4 regions of the Streptomyces sp. NPDC058877 genome follow, and region 3 is predicted to be linked to each of the others. Evidence: riboswitches for the same ligand, from Rfam matches in the RefSeq annotation. Region 3 holds a riboswitch; each other region holds the start of a gene.
What was found. A riboswitch is a leader RNA that binds a small molecule or an ion and turns the genes downstream of it on or off. The one in region 3 is predicted to bind cyclic di-AMP.
Positions count from the first base shown of each region.

Region 1 (7,364 bases), on a different contig from region 3:
TCGTCGGGTTCCGCCAGGACACCGCCCTCCCGTGCACCCCGTACCGCGTGCGGGGCCACTGGAGCGGGGCCCTCCTCGGGAACCAGTACCAGCGTCACCCCGTCCCGCCCGGGGTGCAGCGAGACCGACAGCCATTGGCCCCGCTCCGGGCGGGCCATGAAGCGCACCGGTTCCGTGGAGAGCAGGGCGGCGCGCAGTTGCTCCTCGTGGAAGGGGTGGGCGAGCCAGGGCAGTGCCTCCCACAGCGGCCGTCCCGCCAGGGCCCTGCGCGGCCGGCCGAGCAGGCTTTCCGTCCGTTCGTTGACGTAGGTGATGCGACCGAGGCGATCGGCCGCCAGGATCGCCCGCGGCAGGCGGTCCGTGGCGTCCGAGCCGATCAGCCCCGTACCGAGGTCCACGAGCGTGCCTTCGAGCCGCCTGCCACCGGGCGGGCCGGTCCCCGACGGGTTTCGCCGGGCCCGCGCGGACACCTCGAGCAGGTGGAGGCCGCCGTCCGGGCCCTTCAGCCGGATCCGCCGCACCGATGGCCGCCCCTCGGCCTCCGTGGCCTGCCGGGCAGCCGCCCACAGGGCGTACCCGTCCTCGGGATGGAGCAGTGACGTCAGCGCCTCGATGGAGCAGGGCGACGAGACCTCCGTTCCGAGGACGGCGAGGAGCCCGTCGTCCAGGGTGACCGTGCCGGTGGCCAGGTCCCAGGCGAAGGAACCGAAGCGGACCGGCGGGCCCGAAGCGATCGGTAGCTGCACGCACACCGGATCACCCGGCCACTCGACCTCGGTGCCCTGCCGGACGAGGTCGGCCAGGGTCTCGCCCAGACGGAGCGCGTCCTGGGTCATTCGCCTTCGGTCCCGTGCGTTCACCGGCATCCCGGGACTCGGCGCCCGCAGCGCCATGAGCACGCCGAAGCGCTCCCGGCCCGCGACCACGGGCGAGTACAGCGAGGCGAAGGGGAACGGCAGGCTCGCCACCAGTTGGGGAAAGCGCTGCATGGCCTCCTCGACGTCGGCGAGGTGGACGGACTGCCCCGAGCGGTGCACCTCAGAGACGGGAAACGGCCGGTTCGCGTGCATCCGCCACCACGGGCGGAACAATTGCCCGGGAAGCCCCACCAGGACGGCGAGCCGCAGCAGCCCCGGAGTGCCGGAGCGCAGGTACACCCCGCCCGCATAGCCGCCCACCTGCTCCACCGCTTCGACGGCGGCTTCCGCAAGTGCCCAGGTCAGCGCAGCCGGAGCCGGCCCGTCGTCGGCTCCGTTCTCGGACGGATGTCCGATGCCGCCCGCCGGGCCGTGGCCGGACACGCCGTGCGAGGTCACACAGACAGCATGCGCCAGGGACGAAGCCGCCCGCATCCGGGACCGGTGCGTTCACCGTCGTGAGCAGGGTGTTCCGCGGAGCTTGGGCCGGCTCCGTCCTCCTCTGCCGGGCCGGTGACTCCCCGGGCCGAGCGGCCGGGCCCGTCTTAGGCCTGCCGGTCACCGCGCCCCGTCTACCCTGGGAGGGGTGGGCAAGGGACGGACGACCGTGTTCTTCCCCGGGTCCGAGCCGCGCAGGCGGAAGGGCGGCCGATCATGTTCTTCAGCGACCGCAGTGACGCGGGGCGGCAGCTTGCCGCCCGGCTCGACCACCTCAAGGACCGGGACGTCGTGGTCCTCGGGCTCCCGCGGGGCGGCGTGCCCGTGGCTGCCGAGGTGGCGGACGCCCTCGATGCGCCGCTCGACATCTGCCTCGTACGCAAGCTCGGGGTCCCCCAGCAACCGGAGCTCGCGATGGGGGCGCTCGGGGAGGGGGGCGTCCGGGTGCTCAACGAGAGGGTGCTCCGCGAGGCCGGGGTGAGCGAACGCGAGCTCGCCGCCGTGGAAGCACGGGAGCACGTGGAGCTCGACCACCGGGCCCTCCGCTACCGGGGCGACCGGCCTTCCGTGCCGCTCGACGGACGGACGGTGGTGGTGGTCGACGACGGCCTGGCGACCGGGGCCACGGCCCTGGCGGCCTGCCGGGTGGTCCGCGCCCGTGGCGCTGCCCGGATCGTCCTCGCGGTCCCGGTGGCTCCGCGCGGCTGGACGACCCGGCTCGGCGGGGAGGTCGACGAGACCGTCAGCGTGCACACGCCGGACCGGTTCTTCGCGATCGGGCAGTTCTACCGGGACTTCTCACAGACCGCGGACGCCGAGGTCGTCGCCTGCCTGGACCGGAACAGGGCCGCGCGCGACCCGGTCGTGCAGGACACGGACGTGTGGATCCCGGTCACCGGCCGCACGCTCGCCGGACGGCTCGCGGTGCCCGAGGGAGCAGGTGGCATCGTCCTGTTCGCCCACGGCAGCGGAAGCAGTCGGCACAGCCCCCGGAACCGGGCGGTTGCCGCCGGGCTCAACCGGGCGGGGCTAGGGACGCTGCTCTTCGACCTGCTGACCGAGGCGGAGGCCACGGACCGGGCAAGGGTCTTCGACACCCCACTGCTCGCCGGGCGGCTTGCCGGGGCCACCGAATGGCTGGCCGCGCGGCCCGAGGGGGCCGGACTTCCCCTGGGGTACTTCGGGGCGAGCACCGGCGCGGCGGCTGCGCTGTGGGCGGCCGGCGACCCCGAGTCCCGGGTGAGCGCCGTCGTCTCGCGCGGCGGCCGGCCGGACCTCGCGGGTGAGCGCCTGGGGCGGGTGCGCGCCCCCACGCTCCTGGTGGTGGGGGGCGCGGACGCGCTGGTCCTCGACCTCAACAGGAGGGCCCAGTCACTGCTGCGCTGTGAGAACCGGCTCACCGTGGTGGGGGGTGCCGGCCACCTCTTCGAGGAGCCGGGGGCCCTGGAGGAGGTGGCGGAGCTCGCCACCTCCTGGTTCGACGACCACTTCCGGCGGCAGCGGGTCAGTACGCCCCGTTGACGTTGTCGATGGAGCCGTACCGGTCGGCCGCGTAGTTGCAGGCGGCGGTGATGTTGGCGACCGGGTCGAACAGGTCCATGGACGTACCGGGCACGTGGTAGGCGAGGAAGGTCGGCTCGATGACCTGCAGCAGCCCCTTCGAGGGGGTGCCAGCGGCGGCATTGGAGTCCCAGAGGTTGATGGCCCTGGGGTTTCCCGAGGACTCGCGCATGACGTTGCGGAGGATGCCGTCGTAGGTGCCGGGGATGCCCTGCTGGGCCATGATCGCCAGCGACTCCCTGATCCAGCCGTCGAGGTTGTCGGCGTAGTTGGTGGCGGCAACCGGAGCGGCCTTGACCGCAGCGGGGGCGGCCTGCGCTGCGGACGCGCCGGTGCCGGTGGTCACCACGGGGGCGGCCGGGCGGCGTTCGGAGCGGCTCGCGCGCTCGGTCGTCGTGGACTTCTTCGGCTTGCCCTGTGTGGCAACGGGCTTTGCGGAATTCTTATGAATCGTCAGCTTCAGACCGGGGTGAATGAGTGACGGGTTGTCACCCACGGCTCCCTTGTTGGCCCGGTAAAGGCTCTTCCAGCCGCCCTGGATTCCCTTCTTGTGGGCGATCAGGGAAAGCGAGTCACCGCTCACGACGGTGTAGGTGCGCGCGGCTGCCGGGGCGGTGACCGCCTTGGCGACGGCCGGGGCCGCGGGGCTGCTGAAGGGCCGGGCGGCCGTTTCCGGGGCCGCGGACGCCGGAGCGGCGTTGGCGGCGGCCGGCACGACCAGCGGCAAGGTCAATGCGGCGCCGCCCGTGCCCACCAGGGCCAGGCCACGGGAGACGGGACTACGACGGGGGCGGCGGTGCTTGCCGTGAGCAGGCATGACGGATTCCTCTCCGGTGCCTGCGAGGTGAGCTGTCGGGTTCGGACGGGAGGTGTCCGGCCGCGCGCACGCGGCTACACCCCGAGCCGTTCCGGATCACCGGACCGGCGTATTCGTGGGTCCCCCGCTCCTGCCGTCGGGTGAAAAGGGAGGTGTGTCGAGCGGCGGCAGGATTAGGCGATCCGCTCGAATGGAGGCGACCGTAGGCCAGTAATGCAACGGATAACAAGGGGAGCGGTTCTCGGGTATCGAAAAATGGATCAAGTAATTCCGCGAATTCAAGATCGATGATCTCTCCGGAATCTCGAACTTCCTTGCGCGGCAAGGGGAGGGGGGATCCTTCCGTCGAATGGATGGGGTGGGGAGTGAATCCCGTCACTCGATGCTTTATGTCTGATATGAGAAGTAATTCCATTCATGAGTAAATGTGCAGAAATTAGGTGTGATGTCACCGACTCGCCGGAGGTCGCCGCGGCGCGCCCTCTCCTTGCGAGGGTCAAAACTCGCAAAATGGACATTCAGCATTAAAGATGGGGGCAGTCGACCTAGGAGTCACCTCGATGTCCCCTTCCCCTCCGCTGCTCACCCCCGATGACCTTGACCGCGAGGCCGCCGCGCTCTTCGAGGACGCGGCCTGGCAGCAGATCGTCACCGGCGCGACCCCCGCCGGAAAGTCGGCCCCGTCGGAAGCGCACTGGCGGCAACTGCTCAGCGTGCCGGTGGAACGGTTGGTGGCCGATGCCCTCGCGGCCCTGCCGCAGGAGGTTCCTGCCGGGCGTCGCATCCCCGGCCGGATCGGCGCCGTGCTGCCCGACCGGCTCCACGCCTGGCGCCGCATCGGCCAGGTGGAGCTGCGTCCCTCGGTCCACCTGGGCTATGCCCGTCTGGTGCTGACGGAGTGGGGCTGGCAGAACGCTCCGTACAGACTGCGCAACGTCCGAGGTGCCCGGTGTGTCTGCGGGGCCCTCCTCGCCGCCCACCGCCTCGGCTACGGCGGCGCGGACACCATGAACGAGGCCGCCGCCTGGATCATGACGGAGCTTCGGGCCCGTGGGTGGCTGGATCTGATCGGTCCGTGGAACAGGGCCCCCGGCCGCACCGCCGCCGACGCACTGGCCCTTCTCGACGCCACGATCCGCCGCGCCGCGCACGCCGGCCGGTGACCCGCCCCGCCCGTCGCCGGGCGGCGGCAAGGAGGTCGCCGCCCGGTCGTGCGTCGGGGAATCAGCCGCTGGTGCTGGGCGCCCCGGTCTCGATGTGGCCGGTGTAGCGGCGCGACCACGTCCCGTCGACGTCGGCGACGATCGTGAAGTCGTACCAGCCGTCGTTGTACGCGACCGCGTTGAAGAAGTCCTCGCGACTGGAGTTCGCCGGCACCGTGTACGTCCACGGGCCGTCCGAGCGGTAGGCGTTCGAGCGGATCGTGAAGGTGACCGGTCCGGCCGAGGTGTTGGTCATCTTGAACCACAGGGCCGTCTTCCCCGTGCCCGCTTCGGGCGCGAACCGGGCCGCCACCTCGATGGCGCGGCCCGCCTTGGAGGCGTCCCCGATGAACCGGCGCAGGAAGCGGTTGGGGCCCATCATGGAGATGTCGTACTTACCGGAACCCCACCCCAGGCCTATGTTGAAGTAGTCGGACGCGGTGTCGCCGGGGTCCACGGTGTACTGCCAGGCGGCGGTGTCCCGGTACTGGTGCGGATGGATCGAGAAGTGCGCCGACCGCTTGGCCTCCGAGCCCTGGTTCGTCATCGAGAACCAGGCCAGGATCTTCCCCGCGGCGCCGAACTCGAAGCGGTCGAGGTTGCCGTTCGCCTGGTACGGCAGGGCGCGTGCCGGGCGCGTGCCGGGCTCCTGGGAGGGCAGGGCGTTGTTCTGGGGGGCCGGGTTCGGTAGCGGGGCGCAGGCGGCCTGGCCGATGACCTTTGCCGTGGAAGGAAGGGCGGAGGGCACTCCGTACACCGGGTTGGCGAAGTCGAAGACCCCGGTGAGGTCGCCCGTCACCTTCCTCCGCCAGGTGCTGATGTGGGGGCAGAGGGCCGGGGTGCCGAGGGCCGTCGTCCAGGTCTCCATGAAGCGCAGTACGGAGGTGTGGTCGAAGACCTCGGAGCTCACCCAGCCGCCCCTGGTCCACGGGGACATGACAAGCATGGGGACGCGGAAGCCCAGCCCGATCGGTACGCCGTCGATGTACTCGCCCGGTGTGCCCGGAGGGGCGATCGGCGGCGGCACGTGGTCGAAGAAGCCGTCGTTCTCGTCGTAGTTGAGGAACAGCACCGTGGAGTCGAACACGTCGGGGTTCGCGGCCAGTGCGCGGTAGACGAGGTCGACGAAGTGGGCGCCGTCTCCGGGCGGAGCGTAGGGGTGCTCGGAGAAGGCCTCGCTCGCGACCACCCACGACACCTGCGGAAGGGTGCCCGCGAGGGCGTCAGCGCGGATCGCCGCGGCGATGTCGTCCGGCGTCGAGCCGGTCACCTTCGGGACGGAGCCCATGCCCCGGTCGTACAGGGGGTCTCCGGGGCGCGCATTGGTGAACTTCTTGAAGTAGGCGAGGCCGTTGTCGCCGTAGTTGTCCTGGGCGTTCTGGTAGACCTTCCAACTCACTCCGGCGCGTTGGAGCGCCTCGGCGTACGTCTCCCAGGTCAGGCCCGACTCCTCGCCCCCGTCCTTGCTGGAAGCGTCGATCTTCCCGCTCCACAGGAAGGTCCGGTTGGGGCCGGTGGAACTCAGCGCAGAGCAGAAGTACGCGTCGCATATCGTGTAGTGGTCGGCGAGCGCGTGGTGGAAGGGGATGTCCCCGCGGTCGAGGTGGCCCAGCGTCCGGGTGTTGCCCACGCCCGTGACCCAGTTGTCGAGGCGGCCCTTGTTCCATGCCGCGTGCTGTGAGGTCCAACTGTGGGGCAGGTCGCCGTTGCACTGTGCGAGGGTCTCGCCGTCGACGCCGCCGGCGGGCGGGGTGTCGCTGAGCTTCCAGGGGTACTGGCGGCTGCCCCAGTTGGGCTGGTTGAACATGCCCCAGCCGCCCGGCAGGTTGCCCGCGGCGCGATCGCCGAACCCCCGTACGCCCTTCAGGGTGCCGAAGTAGTGGTCGAAGCTGCGGTTCTCCTGCATGAGGATCACCACGTGCCGGACGTCGGTGAGGGTGCCGGTCGCGCTGCTCGCGGCTGCGGACGCCCGGACCGGTGGTAGGGCGGCTCCCGCCATGAGTCCGGCACCGATGCCGACGAACCCCCTGCGACTGATGGGAATCATGCTCCGCCTCTCGTGTCGCGGTGTGCCCCAGTGGCACGTCGCAGACATGATGGGGGAGGAGGGCTTAAAGGTATACATCCATGCGGTAATTACTGCGTGAACACGCAAAGTCTTTGTTTGGCCAGGGATGGAATTGGTCTACGAGGAAACCAATGAGTCAGACGGCGAGGACCCTGACCCCTGCTTCGGTGAGCTGGGCGACCGTCTCCGGGGCGATGTCGGTATCGGTCACCAGGAGGTCGATCCGGTCCAGACCACAGATCCGCGCAAACGCCCGCCGTCCCATCTTCGAGGAGTCGGTCACCACGACGACGCGGCTGGCGCGTTCCGTGAAGAGGCGACTGATGCTGGCTTCGTCCTCCTGGTGGGCCATCACGCCGAGT
Region 1 covers NZ_JBHYMF010000187.1:2,477-9,840, forward strand. The annotation lists gene ACFW2Y_RS29600 (SpoIIE family protein phosphatase) at 1-1,316, opposite strand, end outside; gene ACFW2Y_RS29605 (phosphoribosyltransferase family protein) at 1,572-2,876, shown strand; gene ACFW2Y_RS29610 (transglycosylase SLT domain-containing protein) at 2,860-3,732, opposite strand; cyclic di-AMP (ydaO/yuaA leader) riboswitch at 3,737-3,922, opposite strand; gene ACFW2Y_RS29615 (hypothetical protein) at 4,293-4,895, shown strand; gene ACFW2Y_RS29620 (phosphocholine-specific phospholipase C) at 4,957-6,981, opposite strand; gene ACFW2Y_RS29625 (DeoR/GlpR family DNA-binding transcription regulator) at 7,139-7,364, opposite strand, start outside.
Region 1: it holds a riboswitch for cyclic di-AMP, as region 3 does, so the genes downstream of both, ACFW2Y_RS29610 (transglycosylase SLT domain-containing protein) here and ACFW2Y_RS28235 (M23 family metallopeptidase) in region 3, are expected to answer to the same signal.

Region 2 (7,364 bases), on a different contig from region 3:
CAGACGTAGGTGCGCAGCCCGCCCGGCGCGGTCCGCGCGGTGAGTCCGCCGCCGGGAGCGCTGAGCCGCAGCACCTCGCCCGGATCGGTCTGCGCGACGAGCGCCGTGCTCATCGCGCCGCCCGCGATCCGGCTCACGTGCAGCTCGACGGTGCCGTCCGGTCGGGGCGCGTCCGCGAGGGAGTAGGTGCGCCAGACGCGCGGGACCCGCAGCGAACTGACGCTGACGTACTGGCCGGCGCGGAACGGCAGTGGCTGCCGTGGCCGCAGCGTCAGGACGGCCAGGTCCTCGCCGTACTTCTGGTGCCGGACGACGTCCGCGTCCCACCAGCTGGGTTCACCGGCCCGGGCCGCCTCGGAGGCTCCGGCCAGCATCAGATCGGTGATGTGTCCGTAGGCCTCGCCCCATGCCTTCTCCGCCTCGGCCGTCCAGCCGGCACCGGCGGCGTGGGCGAAGGCGGCGAGCAGGCTCTGCCCGACGGCCGCGTAGAGCGCGGGGGAGGCGAGGAACTTGCGGTGATCGCGGCCCAACTGCCCCAGGTAGTCGGCGAGCCCGGGGTCCTCCAGTCGGGTCACGACATGGGTGAGTGCGGCGAAGAGCCGGTCCCGCTGGGGGGCCATGTCCGTGGGGAAGAGCGCGCGCACGCCGGGGTTGTGCCAGAAGAGGTGCGAGTAGAAGAACGTGACCGCATGGTCGGCGCGTCTCTCGACGATCGCGAACGTGCTTCTGAGCAGCTGAGGGTCCACCGGCACGAATCTAGGGCACGGCCTCCACCGCTTGATCACACCTTCTCCACGAACGTGCCTCCCCGGGGGCGCCCTGTACGGTCGTGGCGTGAGCACCGCCCCCACCCCCGAGCCCGCTCCCACCCTTTTCACCTGGGAGTTCGCGAGCGATCCGTACCCCGCCTACGCCTGGCTTCGGAAGCACGCGCCGGTCCACCGAACGACGCTGCCCAGCGGGGTCGAGGCATGGCTCGTCACCCGGTACGCGGACGCCCGGCAGGCCCTGGCCGACCAGCGGCTCTCCAAGAACCCCGCGCACCACGACGAATCCCCGCACGCAAAGGGCAAGACGGGCATCCCGGGCGAGCGCAAGGCCGAGCTGATGACGCATCTGCTCAACATCGACCCGCCGGACCACACCCGGCTGCGGCGGCTCGTCTCGAAGGCCTTCACCCCGCGCCGGGTCGCCGAGTTCGCCCCGCGGGTGCAGGAGCTCACCGACCGGCTCATGGACCGGTTCGTGGAGAAGGGGTCGGCCGACCTCATCCACGAGTTCGCCTTCCCGCTCCCCATCTATGCGATCTGCGACCTCCTCGGGGTGCCGCGGGAGGACCAGGACGACTTCCGGGACTGGGCCGGGATGATGATCCGGCACGGCGGGGGACCGCGCGGCGGGGTCGCCCGGTCGGTGAAGAAGATGCGCGGCTATCTCGCCGAGCTGATCCACCGCAAGCGGGAGGAGCCCGGGGACGACCTCATCTCGGGCCTCATCAGGGCTTCCGACCACGGGGAGCACCTTACCGAGAACGAGGCCGCCGCCATGGCCTTCATCCTCCTCTTCGCCGGCTTCGAGACGACCGTCAACCTCATCGGCAACGGCGTGTACCAACTGCTGTGCCACCCCGAGCAGCGCGAGCGGCTCCAGGTCTCGCTGGCCGCGGGGGAGACCGGGCTCCTGGAGACGGGCGTCGAGGAGCTGCTGCGGTACGACGGGCCGGTGGAGATGGCGACCTGGCGCTATGCGACGCGGGCGTTGACCATCGGCGGGCAGGAGATCCCGGCGGGCGACCCGGTGCTGGTGGTGCTGGCCGCCGCCGACCGGGACCCGGAGCGGTTCGACGGACCGGATGTGCTCGACCTCGCCCGCCGCGACAACCAGCACCTCGGGTACGGGCACGGCATCCACTACTGCCTGGGCGCGCCGCTCGCCCGCCTGGAAGGGCAGGCCGCGCTCTCGACGCTGCTGACTCGCCTGCCGGACCTGAGACTTGCCGCCGATCCGACCGAACTGCGGTGGCGCGGCGGGCTCATCATGCGCGGTTTGCGCACGCTTCCGGTGGAGTTCTCCCCTTCCGCACCCCTTCTGGGAACTGACGCAACATCAGAAATGTGATCTTCGCGTGATCGCGCGTCCATCGACTTGTGACGGACGTTCGAATGCCGCTACGTTCACCGGAATCTCAGCCGTCACGCGAAAGGCGTTCCTATGCGCTCCGGGAACGGACGACACCGTCGCCCCCGTCAGGCCCCCGCCATCGTCGTCGCCGCCGGTGTGACCGGTTCCGCGATGGCGCTGCCGCTGCTCGCCACCGGGTCTGCCTCCGCCGCCGACGCCGCCACGTGGGACCGGGTCGCCGAATGCGAGTCCGGCGGGCAGTGGAGCGCCAACTTCGGCAACGGGATGTACGGCGGACTCCAGTTCACCCAGGACAGCTGGGAGCGGAACGGCGGTCTGGCGTACGCGCCCAGCCCCGACCTGGCCAGTCGCGCGCAGCAGATCGCGGTGGCCGAGAAGGCGCTCGCCGGGGGGAGCGACGACTGGGCCACCTGTGCGCCGATCGCCGGTCTGAAGAACGACGGCAAGGCCACCGGAGTGAACCCCGGGCCCGCCGTCACCCCGGCGGCACCCACGGGCCCGCCCCCGGAGTCCAATCGCACCGGCGGCGAGCCGGTGTCCTCCGCGGGCGGTCAAGGGGCGGCTCGGCAGTCCACCGCGCCCGCGACCCCGACCCCGACCGCGCCGAGCGCCCCGGCGACCTCCATCGCCCCGACCCACCCGACCACTCCGGCATACCCGACGATTCCGGCAAGTCCTGACGCATCGGTCAGTCCGGGCGGGTCGACCGCGCCCGGCGACCCGACGGCACCGACCGCCCCCGATTCGTCCGTTACGCCCGATGTGCCGGTTTCGCCGGGGATTCCAGAAGGCGAGCTGCCGTCGGCCACGCCGGGCACCGGCAAGCACCGGGGTGAGGCGGCACCGGAGGAAAGTGGCGCACCGGGCAATTCGGCCGATGCGGGTCGACATGCTTCGAATGCGGGCGAGGGTGACGCCCAGTCCGCGACTGACGGGGCGAAAGGTTCCGTCGAAAAGGACAGTAGGGGCACTTCGGGCGAATACACCGTGCGGCCGGGTGACAGTCTGTCCGACATCGCACAGGAGAACGAACTCCCCGGTGGCTGGACCGCGCTCTATGACGCCAACCGGCAGACCGTGGGGACCGATCCGGATCTGATCCTGCCTGGTCAGAGTCTTGATCTGACGGCGGGTTCGGTCGCGACGGAGGGGTGATTGATCGCCTTATGTCCGATTCTGTGTAAGTGAGACATGGGTCTCTTCGCCCCAACTGGCGTGTCACGTCCGGAAACTTCGCTTCCGCCCGCTCTCACCTGCGCAAACATCACCCACCGGAAGGCAAGGAGGGGCGATATGTCCGCCATAGGCCTCTTTGAACTTCCGGTGGGTCTGTGTCTACGGTCGTCACCGCTCGCCACCGCGGGCCCCGTCGACCGAAACGCCGAATCCTGCCGTCGGTCGATGGGAACAGTCGTCGCGCAAGCGCCGAAGGCAGGAGCGGGGGACCCAAGGTAAGTGCCGGGCCCGGCGGTCGAGACGGACCGCCGGAGACCGGCTTGGGGTGAAGTCGCGTGCCAGACGCGCGGCCGGGCAACTCTTCGGCCCGAACCCGACAGCTCACCTCGCAGGCGTCGGTGAGGAGAATTCCCATGCTGTTTTCCGCCAAGGGCAAACACCGCCGTCCCTCCAAGGCCGCCCAGGTCGTCGCGCTCGCCGGTGTCACCGGTGCCGCCGTCGCCGCGCCGCTGCTGACCGCGGGCACCGCCTCGGCCGCCACCGCCGCCGAGTGGGACGTCGTCGCCGCCTGCGAGTCCGGCGGCAACTGGGCCATCAACACGGGCAACGGCTACTACGGCGGCCTGCAGTTCTCGGCCTCCACCTGGGCCGCGTACGGCGGCACCGCCTATGCCCCGACCGCCAACCTGGCCTCGAAGTCCCAGCAGATCGCCATCGCCGAGAAGGTCCTCGCGGGCCAGGGCAAGGGTGCCTGGCCGAGCTGCGGCGTCGGCCTCTCCAACGCCTCCTACTCCGGCGGCACCACCGAGAGCGCCCCCCAGCAGGCCGCTCCGAAGCCGCGCGAGACCGAGCAGCCGACCACCCGCAGCCAGCAGCGCCAGGCCCCCGAGAAGGCCGCGCCGCAGGCCGCGAAGAAGACCGTCACCACCCCCACCGGCAAGAAGGTGAAGAAGGGCGACGGCGAGTACGAGGTCGTCTCCGGCGACACCCTCAGCAAGATCGCCCAGGCGCACGGCGTCAAGGGCGGCTGGGCCAAGCTCTTCGAGCTGAACAAGGACGTCGTCGAGAACGCCGACCTCATCTACCCGGGCCAGCAGCTCCACCTGAAGTGAGCCCGGCGGCCCGCACGAGTCCGGCGGCTCGTGCGGTGCCGACGACCCTCCCGCGGTGACCACCCCGGTCCGGCGCGCCCCTCCCCCGTGCGCGCCGGACCGGGGTTCCCCCGTTCCGGAGCCCGGGCGGGGAAGGGGACCTGACGACCGCGATGGTTACCGTCCAGTAGATCTGGGGTCTTTCGTCCCGATGTGCATGCCCTTGGGTCCTTTTTCGTCCCAGGGGGCGGGCGCGCGGCGGGCCGGAGCCCCCGAGCCGGTTAGGCTCTTGCCGCAAGGCCAAGCGACCCTGCACCGACCTTGCGTCACATCCAGCGTCACATCCCAGAAGGAGATGCTCGTGCCGTCCATCGACGTCGTCGTAGCCCGGGAAATCCTGGACTCCCGAGGCAACCCCACGGTCGAGGTCGAGGTCGGCCTCGACGACGGCAGCACCGGCCGTGCTGCCGTTCCGTCCGGCGCCTCCACCGGTGCGTTCGAGGCCCTTGAGCTTCGCGACGGTGACCCCAACCGCTACCAGGGCAAGGGCGTCGAGAAGGCCGTCCTCGCCGTCATCGAGCAGATCGGCCCGGAGCTCGTCGGCTACGACGCCACCGAGCAGCGGCTGATCGACCAGGCCATGTTCGACCTGGACGCCACCCCGGACAAGTCCTCGCTCGGCGCCAACGCCATCCTCGGCGTCTCCCTCGCCGTCGCGCACGCCGCCTCCGAGGCCAGCGACCTCCCCCTCTTCCGCTACCTGGGCGGCCCGAACGCGCACCTGCTGCCCGTTCCGATGATGAACATCCTCAACGGTGGGTCGCACGCCGACTCCAACGTGGACATCCAGGAGTTCATGATCGCCCCGATCGGCGCGGAGTCCTTCTCCGAGGCCCTCCGCTGGGGCACCGAGGTCTACCACACCCTCAAGTCCGTCCTGAAGACCAAGGGCCTCTCCACCGGCCTGGGCGACGAGGGCGGCTTCGCCCCGAACCTGGACTCCAACCGTGCCGCCCTCGACCTCATCGTCGAGGCCGTCAAGCAGGCCGGCTACGTCCCCGGCAAGGACATCGCGCTCGCCCTCGACTGCGCCGCCTCCGAGTTCTACAAGGACGGCAAGTACGAGTTCGAGGGCAAGTCCCGCTCGGCCGCCGAGATGACCGAGTACTACGAGGAGCTCGTCGCCGCGTACCCGCTGGTCTCCATCGAGGACCCGCTGTTCGAGGACGACTGGGCCGGCTGGAAGGTCATCACCGACAAGCTCGGCTCCAAGGTCCAGCTCGTCGGCGACGACCTGTTCGTCACCAACCCGGAGCGCCTGGCCCGCGGCATCGAGGAGGGCTCCGCGAACGCCCTGCTCGTCAAGGTCAACCAGATCGGCTCGCTGACCGAGACCCTGGACGCCGTCGAGCTGGCCCAGCGCAACGGCTTCAAGTGCATGATGTCCCACCGCTCCGGCGAGACCGAGGACGTCACCATCGCCGACCTCGCCGTCGCCACCAACTGCGGCCAGATCAAGACCGGCGCGCCGGCCCGCTCCGAGCGCGTCGCCAAGTACAACCAGCTGCTGCGCATCGAGGAGATCCTCGACGACGCCGCGGTCTACGCCGGTCGCAGCGCCTTCCCGCGCTTCAAGGGCTGAGCTTCGCCCCAGGGCGGAGCCGCTTCGCAGACCAGCTTCCGTACGTCCCCGTACTCGGTCCCGTACCGTGTGCGGGGACGTACGCGTGAACAGGGGAGGCGACACGACATGGCCGCGAAGGACCGGGACCGGTTCTCCACCGCGACCCGGATCAGACTGCTCGGCGAGCAGACCGCCGCCCGTGTCTACCGCTCACAGACCCGCCGCCAAGACCGACGCTCCCGGCTCACCGGCCGTGCGGCCTTCCTCGCCCTCGTGGTCTGTTCCCTCGTCGTGGCGCTGGCCTATCCGATGCGGAGCTACGTCTCCCAGCAGGGGGAGATCGCCGAGCAGGAGCGCCGCGTCGCCGAGGCCGCCCGGCGGGTCGAGGAGCTGAAGGACGAGAAGGCCCGCCTCCAGGACCCGGCCTACATCCGCCGCCTCGCCCGCGAACACCTGCACTACGTGCTCCCCGGCGAGACCGGCTTCACCGTGAACGACCCCGATGCGGAGCAGCGGCCCCGCACCGACCAGGGCGCGGACGACCGCCCCTGGTACGACAACCTCTGGGACGGCGTCGACCACGCCGACCGCCCCTGACCAGGCCTCTTGGTCGCCCGACACACGAGCAAGGCAGACATGGAAACGCCCCCTCCGCAGACCGAACGCACCGAGCCCACCGAGACGGACATCGCCGCCTTCGAGCTCCAGCTCGGCCGCCCGCCCCGCGGCCTGCGCGCCATCGCGCACCGCTGTCCGTGCGGCAACCCGGACGTCGTCGAGACCGCACCCCGGCTCCCCGACGGCACGCCCTTCCCGACCACGTACTACCTGACCTGCCCCCGGGCGGCCTCGGCCATCGGCACCCTGGAGGCCAACGGGGTCATGAAGGAGATGCAGGCCCGGCTCGCCACCGACCCGGAGCTCGCCGCCGCCTACCGGGCCGCGCACGAGGACTACATCGCGCGCCGTGACGCCATCGAGGTCCTGGAGGGCTTCCCGAGCGCCGGCGGCATGCCGGACCGGGTCAAGTGCCTGCACGTCCTCGTCGGCCACGCGCTCGCCGCCGGCCCGGGCGTGAACCCGTTCGGCGACGAGGCGCTCGCGATGCTTCCCGAGTGGTGGGCGAAGGGCCCCTGCGTGAACCCGTGCACCGACGAAGGGAAGTCCTCGGAATGACCCGGGTCGCCGGAATCGACTGCGGCACCAACTCGATCCGCCTGCTCGTCGCCGACGTCCATCCGGACACCGGCGACCTGATCGAGCTGGACCGGCGGATGACGATCGTCCGGCTCGGCCAGGGCGTCGACAAGACCGGCCGACTCGCTCCCGAG
Region 2 covers NZ_JBHYMF010000075.1:16,665-24,028, forward strand. The annotation lists gene ACFW2Y_RS18955 (globin domain-containing protein) at 1-746, opposite strand, end outside; gene ACFW2Y_RS18960 (cytochrome P450) at 835-2,118, shown strand; gene ACFW2Y_RS18965 (transglycosylase family protein) at 2,212-3,297, shown strand; cyclic di-AMP (ydaO/yuaA leader) riboswitch at 3,556-3,728, shown strand; gene ACFW2Y_RS18970 (transglycosylase family protein) at 3,732-4,430, shown strand; gene eno (phosphopyruvate hydratase) at 4,765-6,051, shown strand; gene ACFW2Y_RS18980 (septum formation initiator family protein) at 6,160-6,630, shown strand; gene ACFW2Y_RS18985 (DUF501 domain-containing protein) at 6,670-7,209, shown strand; gene ACFW2Y_RS18990 (exopolyphosphatase) at 7,206-7,364, shown strand, end outside.
Region 2: it holds a riboswitch for cyclic di-AMP, as region 3 does, so the genes downstream of both, ACFW2Y_RS18970 (transglycosylase family protein) here and ACFW2Y_RS28235 (M23 family metallopeptidase) in region 3, are expected to answer to the same signal.

Region 3 (7,364 bases):
CCGAGCGACCTCAGGTCCTCGCCCTGTCCCCGCCTGGCCCGCTCCTGCCCCAGCCTGACCAGGCCGCGCAACACCTTCAGATGCGCCTGGGTGCGCCGCTGCGCCGCCCGCGCGGCCCCCAGCGGTTCGAGCAGCGCCCGCATGTCGAGGAGGTCGGCCGCCTCCTGTTCGGTGGGCTCGGCCACATGGGCGCCCGCATGCCGGCGGGTGACAACGAAGCCCTCGGACTCCAGGGTGCGCAGCGCCTCACGGACCGGAACGCGGGAGACCCCGTACCGACGGGCGAGCTGTTCCTCGGTCAACCGGCTCCCCCGCTCGAACAGACCGGAGACGATGTCGTCCCGGATCGCCGTGCATACCGAGTGCGCGGGAATGCGCATGTCCGACCTCCGCCTTGGTCCGCGCGAGACAACGTGATCGACGCCCGTCCTGCGTCCGATCTGCGACTCTATTGCAGCACGCCAGAATTTCCGATGCCCCAGCGGAATCCATGGATATCTTTTGGTCAGCAAAAAACCCCGGCTCAGTACGAGCCGGGGCTTTTGCGACGTGGTGCGCGACGGATCCGGATCAGACCGCGACGCCGCGGGCACGGAGGTACGAGATCGGGTTGACGTCCGAGCCGTACTCGGGGCTCGTGCGCGCCTCGAAGTGGAGGTGGGGACCGGTCGAGTTGCCGGTCGAACCCGAGACGCCTATCTGCTGGCCCGGCTCGACGGTCTGGCCGACGTACACGCCGATGGAGGCGAGGTGCCCGTACTGGGTGTAGGTGCCGTCGTTCATCCGGATGACGATGTTGTTGCCGTAAGCGCCGCCCCAGCCGGCCTCGACGACGGTGCCGGAGCCGACGGAGACGACCCGGGTGCCGTAGGCGGCGTGGAAGTCGACGCCGGAGTGGCTGCCGGAGGACCAGAGCGAGCCGCCGGTCTTGTAACCGGTGGAGACGTACGAGCCGGCAACGGGAAGCTGGAAGGAGGCCAGGCGGCGGCGCTCGGCCTCGCGGGCGGCACGCTCGCGCTCCAGGCGGATCTCCTTGGCCCGGGCCTCGGCCTTGCGCTTGGCCTCGGCCTCGGCCTTCGCCTTGGCGATGGCCTCGACGGCCTCCTGCTCCTGGGCGGCGGCCTGGGCGTTGATCCGGTCCACGAGGGAATCCTCGGTGATCACCTGGGTGAGGCCGGTGTCCTCGGGGGAACGGTCGTCCGTGTCGGCGGCGAGCGCCGGGGAGGCCAGGGTGCCGATGACGCCGGTGGTGGCGAGCGTCGCCGCACCGGCGATGCCCACGCTGCGGCGAGCCATCCGGCTCGAACCACGATGCTTCCCGGTGGCACGGGTGAACGCCATGAAGTGGCTGGTCCTTTCCTTCCTTCTCGCCTACCGGGTTAGCTGACGGGTTCGGAGCAGGAAGGTCTCCTACGAACCCCTCCGTCCGGGACGAAGGCGCTCGATTCACCCCAGGGACTCGATGTGGGTCCCCGGCTCCCCAGGCTCGCGCCTGACGGGGACTCGGCGATGACTGTTCGATGCCGCGGTTGCGGCACGTGCAACTGACGAACAGCCGGACCGACGCTATGCGGATCGTCTGTCAATCACCAAACAGACACGCTTATTTGTAAGACATGCCACAGGGCAGAAGGCCACCCTTACCAGCAATACGGACAAACGGGAGGTCCCTGACGAACCATGCCGTCAGGGACCTCCGTTGCCGGGCTCTGCCGTGGTCGGCGGAACGGATCAGCCGGTCACCACGGTCACTTCACCGATGCCGAGCGCCCGCACCGGCTCCGCGATCTGAGCGGCGTCACCGACCAGCACGGTGACCAGTCGGTCCACCGGGAAGGCACTGACCACGGCTGCCGTCGCCTCGACCGTGCCGGTCTCGACCAGGCGCGCGTACAACTCGGCCTGAAAGTCGTCCGGGAGGTGCTGCTCCACCTGATCGGCGAGCGTCCCGGCGACCGAAGCGGCCGTCTCGTACTTGAGGGGTGCCACACCCACGAGGTTCTGCACGGCCGTCTCGCGCTCGGCGTCCGTGAGTCCCTCCGCGGCCAGGGTCCGCAGCACCTTCCAGAGGTCCTCAAGCGCCGGACCCGTGTTGGGGGTGTCGACGGAACCGCTGATGGCCAGCATCGCCGCTCCGTTCCCCCCGGCGTCGGAGCGGAGCACCTGCCCGAAGGCCCGCACCCCGTACGTGTAGCCCTTCTCCTCGCGCAGGACACGGTCCAGGCGCGAGGTCAGGGTGCCGCCCAGGCAGTAGGTGCCGAGGATCTGGGCCGGCCAGACGCGGTCGTGCCGGTCCGGACCGATCCGGCCGATCAGCAACTGGGTCTGCACCGCACCGGGGCGGTCCACGATGACGACCCGCCCGGTGTCGTCGGCGGTGACCGGCGGCATCGGCAGCGGCTCGGCCGGCTCACCGACCCAGGCGCCCAAGGACTCGGCGAGGACCTTGTCGAGGTCGACGCCGGTCAAGTCACCGACGACCACGGCCGTGGCCGTGGCGGGCCGTGCGTACGCCTCGTAGAAGGCGCGTACCGCAGCGGCGTCGATCGCGGCGACCGTCTCCTCGGTGCCCTGGCGCGGCCGGGACATCCGGGAACCGTCCGGAAACAGCTCCTTGTAGAGCTGTTTGGCGGCGCGACGGGACGGGTTGGCCGACTCGTGCGGGATCTCGTCGAGGCGGTTGCGCACCAGGCGTTCGACCTCGGTCTCCAGGAACGCCGGCGCGACGAGGGCCTCGGACAGCAGGCCGAGCGCCTTGGGCAGGCGGGAGACCGGCACCTCCAGGGAGACTCGCACGCCCGGGTGGTCGGCGTGCGCGTCGAGCGTGGCGCCGCAGCGCTCCAACTCGGCCGCGAACTCCTCCGCACTGTGCCGGTCGGTGCCCTCGGACAGGGCGCGGGCCATGATCGTGGCAACGCCGTCGAGACCGGCGGGCTCGGCGTCCAGCGGCGCCGGCAGGAAGAGCTCCACCGCCACCACCTGCTGACCGGGCCGGTGGCAGGTGAGCACGGTCAGACCGTTGTCCAGCTTCGCACGGTCCGGAGCCGGGAAGGCCCACGGCTTCGCGGTGCCCGGCTGGGGCTGCGGGTGGAAGTCCATGTTCGTCAAAGACACGGCAGCGTCGGTCACTGGTCCGCTCCCTCTTCCTCGTCGCTGTCGCTCTGCTCGGTCGCCAGGGGCTCGTAGACGAGCACCGCACGGTTGTCGGGGCGCAGCTTGGCCGCCGCGACCGCCCGGACCTCGTCCGCGGTGACGTCCAGGACCCGGTCGACGGCGGTCAGGGCGAGCTGCGGGTCGCCGAAGAGCACCGCGAACCGGCACAGTTCGTCCGCGCGGCCCGCCACCGTGCCGAGCCGGTCCAGCCACTCCCGCTCCAGCTGGGCCTGCGCACGCTCCATCTCCTCCGACGTGGGACCCTCCGCCGCGAACCGGGCGAGCTCCTCGTCGACGGCCGCCTCGATCTGCGGCACCTCGACGCCGCCGGAGGTCTTCACGTCGAGCCAGCCGAGCGAAGGCGCCCCGGCGAGCCGCAGCAGGCCGAAGCCCGCGGCCACCGCGGTACGGTCACGGCGCACCAGGCGGTTGTGCAGGCGGGAGGACTCGCCGCCGCCCAGGACCGTCAGGGCGAGGTCGGCGGCGTCACACTCGCGCGTGCCGTCGTGCGGCAGCCGATAGGCGGCCATCAGCGCACGGGCGGGAACCTCTTCCTCGACGACCTCGCGCAACTGCTCGCCGATGACCTCGGGCAGTTCGCCGGGGCGCGGCTCGGGCTTGCCGTCGTGGGCGGGGATGGAGCCGAAGTACTTCTCGACCCAGGCGAGGGTCTGCGCCGGGTCGATGTCGCCGACGACGGACAGGACCGCGTTGTTGGGGGCGTAGTAGGTGCGGAAGAAGTTCCGCGCGTCCTCCAGGGTGGCCGCGTCCAGGTCGGCCATGGAGCCGATCGGCGTGTGGTGGTAGGGGTGGCCCTCCGGGTAGGCGAGGGCGGTCAGCTTCTCGAAGGCGGTGCCGTACGGCACGTTGTCGTAGCGCTGGCGGCGCTCGTTCTTGACGACGTCCCGCTGGTTCTCCATGGACTCGTCGTCCAGGGCGGCGAGCAGCGAACCCATGCGGTCGGCCTCCAGCCAGAGCGCGAGCTCCAGCTGGTGCGCGGGCATGGTTTCGAAGTAGTTGGTGCGCTCGAAGCTGGTCGTGCCGTTGAGCGATCCCCCGGCGCCCTGGACCAGCTCGAAGTGGCCGTTCCCCTGGACCTGCTGGGAGCCCTGGAACATCAGGTGCTCGAAGAGGTGGGCGAGGCCGGTGCGTCCCTTGACCTCGTGACGCGAGCCGACGTCGTACCAGAGGCAGACCGCGGCGACCGGGGTCAGGTGGTCCTCGGAGAGCACCACGCGCAGGCCGTTCGCCAACCGGTGCTCGGTCGCTGTCAGGCCGCCGGAGCCGGCCTCGGCCGTGGCCGTGTGACCCATGGGCATGTACGTCCCTTCGATCGCGATGTGAAAAAGTCCTGCCACTGTATGCAAGCGCGCCGACACCTGGCGAAGTTCCCGCTCCGTCATGATGTCCCTCTTCCGGGTCGCGGTCGGCGTTGTCGGTGACACGGTCCACAATGGTCCGCGTCAGATCAACCTTGTTGGTGAAGGAGCCGCAGCCGCGATGGCCCGCCGCAGCACGAAGACACCGCCGCCGGACGACGCGTACGAGGAGAAGATCCTCGACATCGACGTCGTCGACGAGATGCAGGGCTCCTTCCTCGAGTACGCGTACTCGGTGATCTACTCGCGTGCCCTCCCGGACGCCCGCGACGGCATGAAGCCCGTCCAACGCCGCATCGTCTTCCAGATGAACGAAATGGGCCTGCGCCCCGAGCGCGGCTTCGTCAAGTGCGCCCGCGTCGTCGGCGAGGTGATGGGCAAGCTGCACCCGCACGGCGACGCGTCGATCTATGACGCGATGGTCCGCATGGCGCAGCCCTTCTCCATGCGTCTGCCCCTGGTCGACGGCCACGGCAACTTCGGTTCCCTGGGCAATGACGACCCACCGGCCGCCATGCGGTACACCGAGTCCCGGATGGCCCCCGCCGCGCTCCTCATGACCGAGTCCATCGACGAGGACACGGTCGACTTCGCGCCGAACTACGACGGCCAGGAGCAGGAACCCGTCGCGCTCCCCGCGGCCTACCCGAACCTGCTGGTCAACGGTGCTTCCGGCATCGCGGTCGGCATGGCGACGAACATGCCCCCGCACAACCTCGGCGAGGTCGTCGCGGCTGCCCGCCACCTGATCCGCTACCCCAACGCCGACCTCGAAGCACTGATGCGCTTCGTGCCCGGCCCCGACCTGCCCACCGGCGGTCGGATCGTCGGCCTCTCCGGCATCAAGGACGCCTACGCATCGGGGCGTGGCTCCTTCAAGATCCGCGCCACCACGACCGTGGAAACGGTGACGGCCCGCCGCAAGGGCATCGTCGTGACCGAGCTGCCGTTCACGGTCGGCCCGGAGAAGGTCGTCTCCAAGATCAAGGACCTGGTCGGTTCCAAGAAGCTCCAGGGCATCGCGGACGTCAAGGACCTCACCGACCGCAGCCACGGCCTGCGTCTGGTCATCGAGATCAAGAACGGTTTCGTGCCGGAAGCGGTGCTGGAGCAGCTCTACAAGCTGACGCCGATGGAAGAGTCCTTCGGCATCAACAACGTGGCCCTGGTCGACGGCCAGCCGCTCACCCTCGGCCTCAAGGAGCTCCTCGAGGTCTACCTGGACCACCGCTTCGAGGTGGTCAGGCGCCGGTCCGAGTTCCGCCGCACCAAGAAGCAGGACCGGCTCCACCTGGTCGAGGGCCTCCTGGTCGCGCTGCTCGACATCGACGAGGTCATCCGCCTCATCCGGGAGAGCGAGAACTCGGCCCAGGCCAAGGAGCGCCTGATGGAGCGCTTCTCCCTCAGCGCGATCCAGACGCAGTACATCCTGGACACCCCGCTGCGCCGGCTCACCAAGTTCGACCGCCTGGAGCTGGAGGGCGAGCGCGACCGCCTCAACGGCGAGATCGACGAGCTGACCGGAATCCTCAACTCCGACGCGGAGCTCCGCAAGTTGGTCTCGGCGGAGCTGGCAGCAGTCTCCAAGAAGTTCGCCACGGACCGGAGGACGGTCCTGCTGGAGTCGGCGGGCGCACCCGTCGCGGCCGTGTCCCTGCAGGTCGCGGACGACCCCTGCCAGGTGCTGCTCTCCTCGACCGGCCTGCTCGCCCGCACGGCAACGGCCGAGCTGCCGCCGGTCGACCCTGACGCGGCGCGGGCCAAGCACGACGTGATCGTGTCGGCGGTGGCAGCCACTCAGCGCGGCGAGGTCGGCGCGGTGACCTCGGCCGGACGGCTGCTGCGGGTCGCGGTGATCGACCTGCCCCAGCTGCCGGACACCGCGAGCGCCCCGAACCTCGCGGGCGGCGCACCGCTGTCGGAGTTCCTCTCCCTGGAGACGGACGAGACGGTCGTCTGTCTCACCACGCTGGACGAATCCTCGCCGGGCCTCGCCCTCGGCACGCTCCAGGGCGTGGTGAAGCGCGTGGTGCCGGACTATCCGTCGAACAAGGAGGAGCTGGAGGTCATCACCCTCAAGGAGGGCGACCGGATCGTCGGCGCCGTCGAACTGCGGACGGGCGAGGAAGACCTGGTCTTCATCACCTCCGATGCCCAACTGCTGCGCTACCAGGCCTCCCAGGTGCGGCCCCAGGGACGTCCGGCAGGCGGCATGGCCGGCATCAAGCTCGCCGCGGACGCCGAGGTGATCTCGTTCACGGCCGTCGACCCGGCAGCGGACGCCGTCGTCTTCACCATCGCGGGCTCCACGGGCGCCCTGGACGCCTCGGCGGGCACCTCGGCGAAGCTGACCCCCTTCGACCAGTACCCGCGCAAGGGACGCGCGACCGGCGGCGTCCGTTGCCAGCGCTTCCTGAAGGGCGAGGACGTCCTGATCCTGGCGTGGGCGGGGGCCACCCCGGCGCGCGCGGCCCAGAAGACCGGCGCCCCGGTGGCACTGCCGGACGTCGATCCCCGCCGCGACGGCTCGGGCACCCCGCTGCCCAAGACGATCGAAGTGGTGGCGGGCCCCGCTCGTTAGAGCCCGTCCGCTTCGGTCTGCTCCGCCGTCCGCTGCACGTACCGCAGGACGCCCCACATGCCGTGCTCGTCGGGGGCGTCCTGCGGGCCGTTCAGCTCGCAGGCCACGAGTTCCTTGCGCAAACCGGCAGCATCGATGCCGGAGCCGATCAGGACGAGCTGGGTGAGCCGTTCCTCGCCCACCGGCCAGGGCTCGGGGTAGAAGCGCAGGAAACGACCGACCGCATGCACGGAGTAGCGGTTGTCCGGATC
Region 3 covers NZ_JBHYMF010000165.1:478-7,841, forward strand. The annotation lists gene ACFW2Y_RS28230 (GntR family transcriptional regulator) at 1-380, opposite strand, end outside; gene ACFW2Y_RS28235 (M23 family metallopeptidase) at 571-1,341, opposite strand; cyclic di-AMP (ydaO/yuaA leader) riboswitch at 1,354-1,519, opposite strand; gene ACFW2Y_RS28240 (M16 family metallopeptidase) at 1,732-3,129, opposite strand; gene ACFW2Y_RS28245 (M16 family metallopeptidase) at 3,126-4,472, opposite strand; gene ACFW2Y_RS28250 (DNA topoisomerase (ATP-hydrolyzing) subunit A) at 4,654-7,113, shown strand; gene ACFW2Y_RS28255 (CobW family GTP-binding protein) at 7,110-7,364, opposite strand, start outside.

Region 4 (7,364 bases), on a different contig from region 3:
GAGATCGCCAAGAAGGCCGGCACCACCAGCCGCACCCTCCGGCACTACGGGGAGCGCGGGTTGCTGGAACCGAGCCGGATCGGCGCGAACGGTTACCGGTACTACGACCAGGCGGCGCTCGTCCGGCTGCAGCGGATCCTGCTGCTGCGCGAGCTCGGGCTCTCGCTGCCCGCCATCGCCGAGGTCCTCGCGGGGCAGCGGGACACCTCCGCCGCCCTGCGTACCCACCTCGCCCTGTTGGAGCAGGAACGCGAGCGCATCGGACGCCAGATCGCGTCGGTGCGGACCACTCTGCAGAAGACCGAGAAGGGAGAAGAACTCATGGCCGACGAAGTGTTCGACGGCTTCGACCACACGAAGTACGAGAAAGAGGTCACCGAGCGCTGGGGGGCCGAGGCGTACGCGGAGGGCGACCGCTGGTGGCGCTCGCTCGACGCCGGGCAGAAGAAGGCGTTCGTGGCGGAGCAGGCCGAGATCGCCCGCGACTTCGGGCGGGCGGCGCGGTCCGGTCTCGCCGCCGACGGCGAGGAGGTGCAGGCCATCGTGCGGCGCCAGGTCGCATGGCTGTCGAAGACCGCGACGCCGAGCAAGGAGTACCTGATCGGACTCGGCCAGATGTACGTCGACGACCCGCGCTTCACCGCCCACTACGACAAGCACGGGGAGGGCACCGCGCTCCTGGTCCGGGACGCGATGACCGTCCATGCGGAGCGGTACGTGGGCTGATCCGCCGCCCACGGCGTGCGGAACCCGTGGGGACCGGCCGCCCGCAGACCGCGGGGCCCCGGTGATCCGCTGCCCGAAGTAAACGGTGGCCAAAACCGCGCTCGCCTCTTTGTGGGCGTGCGATGCCCCACCGTAGTCTCACGCGCACCATGAGTAGTGAAGGGTGTGTGAGGGAGCTGAGCCGGCGGGCGCCCGCCGTGCTCGTCCTGCTTGCGCTCCTCGCACTCCTCGTGGGCGTCTGCCACGGCCCCCACGGGCACGCGCTGCCGACCTCCGCCCCGGCCACCGTCTTCGCCCCCGTGCCCCCGCACGGCTGTGAGCGCTCCGGTGACCCGTGGTCCTTCGACGCGCCCCTGCCCGCGCAGGGTGCGGCCTCCCAGCTCGCCGCGCCGGACGCCGGCGGGGCCACGACCCGGTCGTACGCGGCGGACCTCCGCACCGACCCCCGCGCGCGCTGCGTCCGGGGCAGGGCGGGACCCGGGCCCGAGCCGGGCCGTCTGCTGATCGCCCTCGGAGTGGACCGGAACTGAACCGGGTCCCGCCCCCCGCGTGACCAGGTTCCCTTCCGCGTACCCACCAGCAAGGACGTACCCCGCCATGAGCGCACCACGGACCGGCTCCCCGCTGCCCGCCGCCCCGCAGGCCCCGACCCACGTCCAGACCGTCGGCAACACCCCCGTCCTGTGGACGGACGACGGCTACTGGGCCAAGCTCGAAGGCTTCAACTTCGGCGGCATCAAGGACCGCGCCGCCCTCTACATGGTCGAGCAGGCCCGTCGTCGAGGGGAGTTGCGGCCGGGCGCCCCGATCGTCGAGTCCTCCTCCGGGACCCTCGGCCTCGGTCTGGCCCTCGCGGGCGTGCTCCACGGCCACCCCGTGCACGTCATCACCGACCCCGGTCTCGAACCGATCGTCGAGCGGATGCTCGTCGCCCACGGCGCCCGGGTCCACCTGGTGCGCGAGCCGAGCCCGCGGGGCGGTTGGCAGCAGGCCCGGATGGACCGGGTCGCCGAGCTGTTGCAGGGCCTCGACGGCGCTTGGTGGCCCGACCAGTACGGGAACCCCGACAACCCCGATGCGTACGCGGGGCTCGCCGCCGAGCTGGCCGCGCAACTGGACCGGATCGACGTCCTGGTCTGCGCGGTCGGCACCGGGGGGCATTCGGCCGGGATCGCCCGGGCCCTGCGCGCCACCAGCAGTCCGGCCCTGGAACTGGTCGGCGTGGACTCCGTGAACTCCACCGTCTTCGGGTTGCCGGCCGGGGAGCGGCTGATGCGCGGCCTCGGCTCCTCCATCCACCCGGCCAATGTGGACCACGGGGCCTTCGACGAGGTCCACTGGGTGGGCCCGGCGGAGGCGGTGCGGGCGGCCCGCCGCCTGGCCTCCCGCCAGTTCGCGACGGGAGGCTGGAGCGTGGGGGCGGTCGCACTGGTCGCCGGATGGCTGGCCCGCACCAGGCCGCGCGGGACCCGGATCGCGGCGGTCTTCCCGGACGGGCCGCAGCGGTACTTCGACACCGTCTTCAACGACGAGTTCTGCGCGGCGCACGGCCTCCTCGACGGGCCCGTGAGGGAGGCGCCGGCCGGGTACGTCTCCGGTGAAACCGTCAGCGGCTGGACCCGCCGGGACCTGGGGAGGGCCCGGTGACCACGGCGACCGCGCCCGCCAAGGGCGGCATCTGGAGGCAGACCCGCAGCTTCGACCCGGCCGTCCGGCTGCTCTTCCTCAACCAGCTGACCATCAATCTGGGCTTCTACATGCTCATGCCGTACCTGGCCGCGCACCTGGCGGACGGGCTCGGGATGGCCGCCTGGGCCGTCGGTCTCGTCCTCGGCGCCCGGAACCTCTCCCAGCAGGGCATGTTCCTCGTCGGCGGGGCGCTCGCCGACCGGCTCGGCTTCAAACCGCTCATCGTGGCCGGCTGCGCGCTGCGGACGGTCGGCTTCGGGGCGCTCGCCCTCGCGCAGTCGCTGCCGTGGCTGATCGCCGCCTCGCTTGCCACGGGACTGGCGGGCGCGCTGTTCAACCCGGCGGTGCGTGCCTGTCTCGCGGCGGAGGCGGGGGAGGAGCGACGGGTGGAGGCCTTCGCGCTGTTCAACGCCTACTACCAGGCGGGCATCCTGCTCGGGCCGCTCGTCGGGGTGGCCCTGACGGGGGTGTCGTTCCGGCTGACGTGCGTGGTGGCGGCGGTGTTGTTCGCCGGGCTGACCCTGGTCCAGCTCCGGCACCTGCCCGTGCGGACCGCCTCCGGCGCCGGAGACGGTGGGGAGGGGGAGCGGGGGCAGTTCCGCACCGTGCTCGCGCACCGCACCTTCTGGCTCTTCTCGCTGGCCATGACCGGCTCGTACGTGCTGTCCTTCCAGGTCTACCTGGCGCTGCCGCTCGCCGCGGGCGGTACGGCGACGACGACCGCGCTGTTCGTGGTCTCGGCGCTCGTCGCGCTCGCCGGACAACTGAGGATCACGGCCTGGTGCCGGCACCGCCTCAGCCGGGAGCGGTGCCTGGTCCTCGGACTCGGCCTGATGGGCAGCGCCTTCCTGCTCCCGGCCGCCCTGGGCCGGGGCGTGGTGGGGCTGCTGTCGTGCGCGGCGGTCCTGGCCGTCGCGAACGCGGTGCTCTACCCGTACGAGATGGACACCGTCGTCGCCCTGGCCCGGGGCCGCTGGGTCGCCACCCACTACGGGCTCTACAACACGGTGTGCGGGGTCGGCATCACCCTGGGGAACCTGGGGACGGGTGCGCTGTTGGACGTCACCGGGTGGTCGGCGGTGCCGTGGCTCGCGCTGTGCGGGGTCGGCCTGGTGTGTGCGACGGCGATGGCCCTGTTGGCCCGGGGCGGGCGGCTCGCCGAGGGGGTCGTCGCCCCGGCGTCGGGCTGACGCCGTCCACCGGTCGGCCGCCCGGGAGTCGCCGCCGCGCGTGACGGCGGCGACCCTGGGAGGGCGCGGTGCGGACCGCGGCCGGTCGGACCGGGCAGGAGAGCACAGGTGGGGCACCCCGTAGGAGCGGCGGACGGAACGCGGCGGCGCGACGAGGCCCGTCCGGCGTACGGCAGGGTCCGGCGGTTCCTCCGCACCCTGCCCCCGCTGATCATCGTGGGCGGTGTCGTCTTCGACCTGCTGACACCGCCCGCGTACACGGCGGCGCCGCTCTTCTCCGCCGCCCCGCTGGTCGCCGCGCCCTTCTTCTCGACGCTGACCAGCCTGCTCACCGGCCTCGCCGCGGTCCTGGCCTCCATCGGACTGCACGTCTACAACGGCACCTCCTTCGACATCCCGCCCCTCACCGAGACCCTGACCGTGGTCACCGTCTCCGTGCTCGCCCTGCTCATCAACCGGGTCGTGCGCCGCAGCGGCGAGCGCCTCGCCTCGGCGCGGGTGATCGCCGAGGCTGCGCAGAAGGCCGTGCTGCCGACGCCCGCCGAGCGGATCGGGGGGCTGCAGTGCGCGGCGCGGTACGAGGCGGCGCAGGCCGACGCGTTCATCGGCGGGGACCTGTTCGCCGTGCAGGACACCCCGCACGGGGTGCGGCTGGTGGTCGGGGACGTGCGGGGCAAGGGGATGGACGCGGTCGAGGCGGTCGCCGTCATCGTGGGGGCCTTCCGGGAGGCGGCCGAGCAGGAGCGGTCCCTGGAGGGGGTGGCGCAGCGGCTGGAGCGGGCACTGGCCCGGGAGGGCACCCGCCGGGACGAGCTCGACGCGGTCGAGGGGTTCACGACCGCGGTGTTGGCCGAGGTCCCGCATCCGGGCGGGAGCGGGACCTTCGACGGCTTCGTCCGGGTCGTCAACCGCGGGCACCCGCCGCCGCTGGTGCTGCACGGGGACGGGCGGCTGGCCGCCCTGGAGCCGGACGAGGCCGCGCTACCGCTCGGCATGGGGGAGTTGGGTGCGTGGCCGGACCGGGCGCAGGCCCGGCCGTTCCCACCGGGTGCGACGCTGCTCTTCTACACCGACGGCCTCTCGGAGGCCCGGAACGGGCAGGGCGTCTTCTACGATCCGGCGGCCCGGCTCGCCGGGCGGATCTTCCCGGGCCCGGAGGAACTGCTCGATGCGCTCGTGGACGACGTGCGCCTCCACACGGGTGGCGGTGCGACGGACGACATGGCGCTGCTCGCGGTGAGCCGGCCGGCGAGCGGGCAGCCGGAGCGGCGCCGGACGATGCCGGTCGTGCCGCCGGCCGGCTCCGGTCACCAGGGGTAGTCGAGGGGTGTCACTGCGATAACAATTGACACAACGTCAGATTCTGAAGGTTTCGCCCCACCCGCCCCGGACCTTGTTGAGTGGGGGTCAAATCGCCTCATAGTGCGCCAATTCAATGAATGATCAAGGAGAACGGCTTGGAATCGGGAGGCCCTGTCTATTAACGTTCGATAACGCAGTGCGGTCGTCACAGCCGTCGCAAGAGGCGGCACCGTGCGCATGCGCCGAATCCTGAAAGGGAACCGGGGAACCACCACTTGGGGTGAATCGGGCCCCTTCGCACGCGTGCGAACCACGCACCCGCGCGAGCGAGCCCGTAGGAGACCTTCCTGCTCCGAACCCGTCAGCTAACCCGGTAGGCGAGGAGGAAGGAAAGGAGCGCGCCCCCGTGGCGTCCAACACCCCCGCACCCGAGGCCCCCTTCGACGCCTTTGGCGGCGGTGCGGGTCCCGCTGCCGAAGGCACCGAGTGGAACCCCACCGAGGGCTCCCTCCGGGCCGAGAACCGTTCCGGCGGCCGGCACCGGGTCGTCAAGCAGCGCTCCAACTTCGCCCGCTCCTCCACCGTCCTCGGCGTCGGCGTGATCGCTGCCGTCGGCGCGGGCGGCCTCGCCACCGCGCAGGAGAAGCCCCCGGTGGCGATATCCCTCCCCGACCTGCCCGACCTGAACCTTCCGGACGCCCAGGACCTCCCCGGCGTCGGCGCGTTCCTCTCCGGCGACGAAGAGGAGGCGCCCGTCACCACGGCCACCGCCAACCCGAACCCGCTCACCAGCACCACGTACGCCACCGCGACCGAGGACCGGAGCGGTCAGGCCGAGCAGGTCTCCGCCGGCACCGCCGACGCGGGAGAGGCCCTGCGCGCCCGCATCCTCCAGCAGGCCGAGCAGCAGCAGGCCTCCGCAGACGCCACCGAGAAGGCCGAGGCGGAGAGGGCGGCGGCGGAGAAGGCGGCCGTCGAGGCCGCGGCCAAGGCGGAGGCAGCCGCGAAGGCCGAGGCGGAGGCCAAGGCGAAGGCCGAGGCGGAAGCCAAGGCGAAGGCCGAGGCGGAGGCGGCGGCGAAGGCTGCGGCCGAGGCCGAGGCCGAGCGCCTGGCCCAGCTCGCCGCGAGCTACTCGCTCCCCCTCTCCTCGTACACGATCACCTCCACCTACATGCAGTCCGGTTCCATGTGGTCCTCCGGCTACCACACCGGCCTCGACTTCGCCGCCCCCACGGGCACCCCGCTGAAGGCCGTCCACGGCGCGACCGTCAAGTCGGCCGGCTGGTCCGGCTCCTACGGCTACCGGATCGTCCTGGAGCTGGAGGACGGCACCGAGATCTGGTACTGCCACCTGTCGTCCATGACGGTCAGCGTCGGCCAGACCGTGGGCACCGGCGAGACGATCGGCCGCGTCGGTGCCACCGGCAACGTCACCGGCCCCCACCTCCACCTGGAGGTCCACACCCCCGGCGGCGACGGCATCGACCCGGCCGGCTGGCTCCGCTCCAAGGGCCTGAGCATCTGACCCCGGTGGAATAGGCCCGGCGGCGGGACCCGTTGGTCCATTCATGACCACCCTCCGCCCGCTGGGCACCTCCGAGCTGCACGTCTTCCCCCTCGCCCTGGGCGGCAACGTCTTCGGCTGGACCGCCGACGAGGACCAGTCCTTCGCCGTCCTTGACGCCTACGCCGCAGCCGGTGGCAATTTCATCGACTCCGCCGACGTCTATTCCGCGTGGGCCGAGGGCAACGAGGGCGGCGAGTCCGAGACCGTCATCGGCCGCTGGCTCGCCTCCCGGGGCAACCGCTCCGAGGTCGTCGTCGCCACCAAGGTCGGCGCCCACCCCCACTTCAAGGGCCTCTCCGCCGCCACCATCAAGGCGGGCGCGGAGGAGTCGCTGCGCCGCCTGGGCACCGACCACATCGACCTCTACTACACCCACTTCGACGACGAGTCCGTCCCCGTCGAGGAGATCGTCACCGCCCTCGACGGGCTGGTGCGGGAGGGCAAGGTGCGGGCCGTCGCCGCCTCCAACATCTCCCCGGAGCGGCTGAGCGCCTCCCTCGACTTCGCCGAAGCCGAAGGCCTCGCCCGGTACGTCGCCCTCCAGCCGCACTACAACCTGGTCTCGCGCGACACCTACGAGGGACCGCTGCTGGACGTCGTCGCCGGGGCGGGCATCTCCGCCGTCCCCTACTACGGCCTCGCGTCCGGCTTCCTCACGGGCAAGTACCGCCCCGGGAAGACCGTCGAGAGCGCCCGCGCCCACCGCGCGGCGGCGCTCGCCGAGACCGGGCGCGGACGGGCCGTGCTCACCGCGCTCGACACGGTCGCCGAAGCACACGGCGCGGAGCCCGCCACCGTCGCCCTGGCCTGGCTGGCCTCCCGGCCGACCGTCGCCGCCCCGATCGCCTCGGCCCGCACGGTGGAGCAGGTCCCGGCCCTGGTCGCCGTCG
Region 4 covers NZ_JBHYMF010000159.1:9,041-16,404, forward strand. The annotation lists gene ACFW2Y_RS27775 (MerR family transcriptional regulator) at 1-726, shown strand, start outside; gene ACFW2Y_RS27780 (hypothetical protein) at 876-1,256, shown strand; gene ACFW2Y_RS27785 (PLP-dependent cysteine synthase family protein) at 1,324-2,373, shown strand; gene ACFW2Y_RS27790 (MFS transporter) at 2,370-3,605, shown strand; gene ACFW2Y_RS27795 (PP2C family protein-serine/threonine phosphatase) at 3,714-4,925, shown strand; cyclic di-AMP (ydaO/yuaA leader) riboswitch at 5,138-5,302, shown strand; gene ACFW2Y_RS27800 (M23 family metallopeptidase) at 5,314-6,432, shown strand; gene ACFW2Y_RS27805 (aldo/keto reductase) at 6,476-7,364, shown strand, end outside.
Region 4: it holds a riboswitch for cyclic di-AMP, as region 3 does, so the genes downstream of both, ACFW2Y_RS27800 (M23 family metallopeptidase) here and ACFW2Y_RS28235 (M23 family metallopeptidase) in region 3, are expected to answer to the same signal.